2 regions of the Streptomyces sp. B3I8 genome follow, and region 2 is predicted to be linked to the other one. Evidence: riboswitches for the same ligand, from Rfam matches in the RefSeq annotation. Region 2 holds a riboswitch; the other holds the start of a gene.

Region 1 (3,402 bases), 4.0 Mb from region 2:
GACGCCGAACGCGCCCCACACCGCGCCGAGCGCGGCCCGCGTGGTGGTCTCGGCGCAGGACAGCGAGACGTGGTCGGCGTCGATCCGGTGCAGGTTGACCCCGTTGTCCCGGGCGGCGGCGACCACCTCGGCGGCCCGGCCGGGAACGCGGACGGTCAGCGTGTCGAAGTAGGCGCCGTGGACGACCTCGACACCGCCCGCGGTGAGCCCGGCGGCGAGGATCGCGGCGTAGCGGTGGGTGCGCCGGGCGATGGTGCGCAGCCCCTCGGCACCGTGGTAGACGGCGTACATGCCGGCCATCACCGCGAGCAGCACCTGGGCGGTGCAGATGTTGCTGGTCGCCTTCTCGCGGCGGATGTGCTGCTCCCGCGTCTGCAGGGCGAGCCGGTACGCCTTGTCGCCGTCGGCGTCCACGGAGACGCCCACGAGGCGGCCGGGCAGGCTGCGCGCGAACTTCTCGCCGACCGCCATGTAACCGGCGTGCGGCCCGCCGAAGCCCATGGGGACGCCGAAGCGCTGGGTGGTGCCCACCGCGATGTCGGCGCCGAGCTCACCGGGCGAGGTGAGCAGCGTGAGCGCGAGCAGGTCGGCGGCGACGGTGACGAGCGCGCCGAGCTCGTGCGCCTGCGTGATGACGGAGCGCAGGTCACGTACAGCGCCGGAGGCGCCCGGGTACTGAAGGAGGACACCGTTGATGTCCCACTCGGCGATCCCGGCCGGGATGCCGTCGCTCAGATCGGCGACGACGACCTCGACACCGGTCGGCTCCGCCCGGGTGCGCAGGACGGCGACGGTCTGCGGGAGCGTGTCCGCGTCGACCAGGAACAGGCCGTCCTTGTTGCGGCCCATGCGCCGGGACAGCGCCATCGCCTCGGCCGCCGCGGTGCCCTCGTCGAGGAGTGAGGCGCCGGAGGTCGGCAGGCCGGTGAGGTCGGCGACCACGGTCTGGAAGTTGAGCAGCGCCTCCAGCCGGCCCTGCGAGATCTCCGGCTGGTACGGGGTGTACGCGGTGTACCAGGCGGGGTTCTCCATGACGTTGCGCAGGATCACCGGAGGCGTGAACGTGCCGTAGTAGCCCAGGCCGATCATGGAGGTGAGCACCTGGTTGCGGTCGGCGAGGCCGCGCAGCTCGGCCAGTACCTCCGCCTCGGTGCGGGCATCGGGCAGTTCCAGCGCCTCGGCGTTCTTGATCACGTCGGGCACGGCGGCGGCGGTCAGCTCGTCGAGCGAGCCGTAGCCGACCTGGGCGAGCATCTTCGCGCGGGCCCCGGCGTCGGGGCCGATGTGACGCTGTTCGAACGGGATGCCCTGTTCGAGCTGGACGAGCGGAGTGCGGTGGGCGGTCATTGCGGAGGCCTCCTGGTCTGGCGCGACCTTCGTGGGGCACCCCATCGCGGGTACCCCGGCGGCCTCCCCCTCTGTCATCCGGACCTGAGAGCTTCGCCGGCCGGCCCTGCACGGGCGCGGCGACTTTCACCGTCGGTGAGAGCGGACACCGTCGATACCCGCTCTGCTTTCCAGAGTGACCTCGTCCGCGCGGTACGGGTGCCTGAGAGATTCCGGGGAGGATTTGCTCCTTCGGCGCCCCCGGACTGTGTCCGGGAGACTCTCCCGCGCGGGGTCGACGGCCGTACACCAGCCTACCAGCGGGTCTTTCGGCGTGGCTTTCGAGTAGCCGCCGCCCGGAACATGCCGAATCGTGGTGTTTCCGACACGTACAGCGAGGAGGGACGGACCGTGCAGACCGACATCGATCCGCGCAATCTGATCGGCCGCAAGGCGTTCGACCGCAAGGGCGTCAAGATCGGCACGATCGACGAGGTCTACCTGAACGACGCCACGGGGCTCCCGGAGTGGGCGGCCATACGCACCGGCCTGTTCTCCCGGGACGCCTTCGTGCCGCTGGCCCCCAGCGAACTGGAGGGCGGCGGCCTGCGGGTTCCCTTCGAGCGCTCGCTGATCAGGGACGCCCCGGACTTCGGCGTCGGCCGCCACCTCTCCCCCGAACAGGAGCTGCAGCTCTACCGCCACTACGGGCTCGACGTGGCCGCTTCTCCCCCGGCCCCGGATCACTCGTTCGGCCGAGTGGCGGGGCGCGGCGACACCGCCGGGGTCGCCGACGCACCGGCCTCCTCGACGACGGACGAACTCGCGGGCACGGACGAGATGTCCTGACCCGGCTCACCACCGGTACGGCGTGCCTCGGCCTCGGGACGGTGCGCGCCGTCCCCGGGACGGTGCGTCCGCGCCTCATCCGCGAGGGGCGGCACCGGGCCCGTGCGCGCCGCCACTGCCCGCGGCCGGGTGGGCGTCTCCCGGAGCGGGCGGGGACGTCAGGGGCAGCGGGTCGGCCGGCCGGAGGTCGGGGTCGTCCGCCCGGTAGGTGCGCACCCTGCCGGGCGACGACTGCGGTGTCTCGAAACGCACGGTCACCCGCCCCAGCCCGCTCCCCTGCACCCACCCGGGCCCGAACTCGGCATGCGTGACGTCCTGTCCGGCCCGCCAGTGCCGCTCGGCCGCCGCGGCCGGCTCCCCGGGGCCCGCCCCACCGGCGTCCTGCCCGGCGGCCACTCCGTACGCTCCCGGCGGCTCCTTCGGACCGGGCCCGTCGGGCCGTCTCCCCTGTCCCGCCTCCTCCGGCGGCTCCACGGCGGCCCGCCCGGTCTCGAGGCGGGCCTGCGCGAACAGGTCCTCCTGCGTGTAGTCGGCGAGCCCGCTGACCCCGACGCCGAGCAGCCGGACCCCGCCGGTGGTGTCCACCGACTCCAGCAGCCGCCCGGCCGCCTCACGCACCACCACCGGGTCGTCCGTGGGACCGAGCAGGGTCTCGGAGCGGGTCAGCGTCGAGAAGTCGTATCTGCGTACCTTCAGCACGATGGTGCGCCCCGACAGCCCCGCCTCGCGCAGCCGTCGTACGCAGCGTTCGGCGAGCCGCGTCACCTCGGTGCGGACCCGTACCCGGTCGTGGATGTCCACGTCGTAGGTGTCCTCCACGGAGACCGACTTGGTGTCCCGCTCGGCCACCACCGGCCGTTCGTCACGCGCGAGCGCCATGGCGTACAGCCCCTGCCCGTGCGCCTTGCCCAGCAGCCGGACCAGCTCCGCCTCGCCCGCCTCGGCGATCTCCCCGACCGTGGTGATCCCGGCCCGCCTCAGATGGTCCCCGGTGGCCGGTCCTACGCCGGGCAGTGTGCGCACGGACATCGGGCCGAGCAGTTCCCGCTCGGTGCCCGGCCGGATCACCACCAGGCCGTCCGGCTTGGCCTGCTCGGAGCCGATCTTGGCGAGCATCTTGGACGCGGCCAGGCCCACCGAACCGGTCAGCCCGGTGACCGCCTTGATGTCCGCACGCAGTTTCGCTCCGGTCAGCCGCGCCGACTCCTCGTCCCGGGCGACCCCTCC
Region 2 (3,402 bases):
GCAGTGAGGTGGCCGGAAGGGGCGGGTGGTGGTGAGGTGGCCGACGGGGAGACCCGGTCGGCGCGCTGCGCCCAGTCTCCCCTCCCGCCCCACGCGCCGCTCGTGAAGCGGCGAGCGCATGCGCCGCTCACGGAGTCGGCGGGCTCTCCGCGGCGCGGGCGGAACCGCGCGGCGGCTACTTGCGGCGCTTGTAGAACGGCAGCGCCACGACCTCGAACGGCTCGTGGCTGCCGCGGATGTCCACCCCGACGCCGGGGGTGCCCGGCGCGGCGTGCGCGGCGTCGACGTAGGCCATGGCGATCGGCCTGCCCAGCGTGGGGGAGGGGGCGCCGGAGGTGACCTCGCCGACCACCGCACCGCCCGCGACGACGGGGTAACCGGCGCGCGGCACCCGGCGGCCCTCGGCGACCAGCCCGACGAGCACCCGGGGCGGGTTCTGCTCCGCCCGCCCGGCGGCCTCGGCCAGCGCCTCGCGGCCCACGAAGTCGCCCTCCTTGCCGAACTTGACCACCCGGCCGAGCCCGGCGTCGAACGGGGTGAGGGCGGTGGTCAGCTCGTTGCCGTACAGCGGCATGCCGGCCTCCAGGCGCAGGGTGTCCCGGCAGGACAGCCCGCACGGGACGAGCCCGGCGGACGCCCCGGCCTCGGTGAGCGCCTGCCACAGCTTCTCCGCGTCGGCGGGGTCGACGAACAGTTCGAAGCCGTCCTCCCCGGTGTAGCCGGTACGGGCGATCAGCGCGGGGACACCGGCGACGGTGCCGGGCAGGCCGGCGTAGTACTTCAGGCCGTCCAGGTCGGCGTCCGTGACGGAGGCGAGGATGCCGGGGGAGGCGGGGCCCTGGACGGCGAGGAGCGCGTAGGCGTCCCGGTCGTCGCGCACCTCGGCGTCGAAGCCCGCCGCCCGCTCGGTGAGCGCGTCGAGGACCGTCTGCGCGTTGGAGGCGTTGGCGACGACCATGTACACCGGGTGCTCCGCGTCGGCGAGCCGGTAGACGATCAGGTCGTCGAGGATGCCGCCGTCCGCCCGGCAGATCATGGTGTAGCGGGCCCGGCCGGCGGCGAGCGTGGCGAGGTCGCCGACGAGCGAGTGGCCCAGCAGGGCCGGGGCGTCCGGGCCGGTGACGGTGATCTCGCCCATGTGGGAGAGGTCGAACAGCCCGGCGCGGGTCCGGACGGCGAGGTGTTCCTCGCGCTCCGAGCCGTAGCGCAGGGGCATGTCCCAGCCGGCGAAGTCGGTCATGGTGGCGCCGAGCGAGCGGTGCAGGGCGTCGAGGGCGGTACGGCGCGGGGCGCCGGAGGTGGTGGTGCTGCTCATCGGTCGTTCTCCCGGACGAGAAGGCGTGGCGAGGCGGGCGGGGGAACGCGGACGGCGATCCCCTTGTCCTCCCCATCTGTCATCGGAACCTGAGAGCTTCGCCGTGACCCGGCGACGGGGTCATGGCTTGCACCTTGGGTGGGACCGCCGTGTTCAGGGACGGTCCGCTTTCCAGATGTGCCTCGCCCGCGCGGTAACTGGGCCTGAGAGATTCAAGGGAGGTGCTTGCTCCTTCGGCGCCCCGGTCACAGCCCTCGGGCCGGGGACTCTCCCGCGCGGATTCGAACGGCCGGTATGCGGTTGAGGCCACATCATTGCACGCACCTCCGCCCCAGGTCCTTGAGGGGCGCCCCTGACAGGGGCGCGGGGAACTGCGCGATCTTCTCGGGGGTCCGGGGGGCGGAACCCCTCGGGGACGGGAAGGGAAGGAGCGGCGGGGGCGAGAAAAGGCCGCCCCGCCTCCCCCACCGCGCACCCGCCCCGCCCACCCCGGCTCTGTAGCACGCCTGTTGCAGGAGACGGACGTGATGGCGAGACACCGTGCATTACCTTCTCTTTACGCTCGGCGGGGAAGGGGCATACATGTCCCGGAGGAGGACGATCAGGGTGGACAGGACCACGGCGTACGGCACCACACCGGCCCTCGCGCTGCCCGAAGGACCCGTCGCACTGCCCCCGCAACCCGTCGGCCCCGCATACGGCCCGCACCTCGCGCCCGCCACCCCCGTCGTCCGCGACCTCCGTTCCCGCCGCGGCCGCAGCCCGCACGGCCTGACCTTCGGCCCCGACGACGTCGTCGTGGTCACCGGCCTCCCCGGCAGCGGCAAGTCGACGCTGATGCACCGCGCCGTGCGCGGCCCCCGCGTCGACTCCCAGGACACCCGCGACCGCTGGGAGGCCCGTACCCCCCGCTTCCTCCCGTACGCCGTCTACCGACCCCTCGTCCGGCTCGCCCACTACGCGGGACTGCGGCGCGCGGTCCGCGCCGGCGGGGGCGTGGTCGTACACGACTGCGGCACCCAGGCCTGGGTCCGCGGCTGGCTCGCCCGCGAGGCCCGGAGGCGCGGCGGCGCCCTGCACCTGCTGGTCCTCGACGTCGGCGTCGACCGGGCCCGCGAGGGTCAGCGCGCGCGGGGCCGGGGTGTCTCGGCGTACGCCTTCCTTCGGCACCGCAGGGCGTCGCGGCGCCTGCTGCGCGCGGTCGAACGCGGCACCCTCCCCGAGGGCTGCGCCTCCGCCACGCTCCTGGACCGGCCCGCCGCCGACGCCCTGCGCAGGATCGAATTCGAGGACGCCCGCCCGCCCGCCGGGCGATAGGGTTCCGTGCCGGAACGGCACATACCGGCAGGGCGCAGCAGTGCACCGGCGCAGCAGTGCACAGCACAGCGCAGAGCACGACAGAGCACGGCACAGCACAGCACAGCAGGGCAGGAAGGGCAGGAGAGGCACATGGACGTCCCGGCACAGGCGCATCCGCACGGCGGCTGGCCCGGCAACGAGCTGGAGGAGGTGCTCTCCGCCTCGCTCGGCGTCCCCTCCGCCGGCGCCCGCATCGTCGAGGTGCTCGCCCGCAGCTTCCTCTGGGTCCCGCTGCCCAATGGCCGCGGCGCCCACGGCGGTCCCCTCGACCTGCCCACCCTGGAACTCGACGGCCAGGTCTACGTCCCCGTCTTCAGCTCCGAGGAACAGTTCCGTCAAGTGGCCGGCACGCACATGGGGTTCACCATCGCCCCCGCCGTGGAGTTCGCGCGGGGACTTCCCCCGCAGGTCGGCCTCGTCGTCAACCCCGACGGTCTGCTCGGCATACCGCTGCCGCCCGACGCGGTGGCCGCGCTGTGCCGCGGCGGGATCGATCCGCTGGACGGCTCGGTGTCCGGCGGCCGGGTCCGGCTCTTCGAGCCCGACTGGCAGGACGACCCGGTGGACCTGCTCGCCGCCGCCTCCGCCGAGTTCGCCGCGACCGGTGCCGTGCTCTCGGCCCGCCGCTGCCTCGCCGTGATCGAGACCGCCGACCCGGTCATGTTCGTCGGCGTCGAACTCGCCTCCCTCGACCCCGAGGCGCACACGGTCCCGCTGGAGGCCCTCGG

What was found. Region 2 has a riboswitch for glycine ahead of gcvT (glycine cleavage system aminomethyltransferase GcvT). Riboswitches for the same ligand answer to the same signal wherever they lie in the genome.
Region 1: another riboswitch for glycine. It lies ahead of gcvP (aminomethyl-transferring glycine dehydrogenase); the one in region 2 lies ahead of gcvT (glycine cleavage system aminomethyltransferase GcvT).

What each region holds. Positions count from the first base shown of each region.
Region 1 is NZ_JAUSYN010000002.1:948,221-951,622, forward strand. It holds gene gcvP (aminomethyl-transferring glycine dehydrogenase) at 1-1,347, opposite strand, end outside; glycine riboswitch at 1,528-1,624, opposite strand; gene QFZ64_RS06485 (PRC-barrel domain-containing protein) at 1,738-2,175, shown strand; gene QFZ64_RS06490 (DNA polymerase IV) at 2,251-3,402, opposite strand, start outside.
Region 2 is NZ_JAUSYN010000002.1:4,961,255-4,964,656, forward strand. It holds gene gcvT (glycine cleavage system aminomethyltransferase GcvT) at 176-1,315, opposite strand; glycine riboswitch at 1,497-1,599, opposite strand; gene QFZ64_RS24305 (AAA family ATPase) at 1,922-2,632, shown strand; gene QFZ64_RS24310 (enhanced serine sensitivity protein SseB) at 2,765-3,402, shown strand, end outside.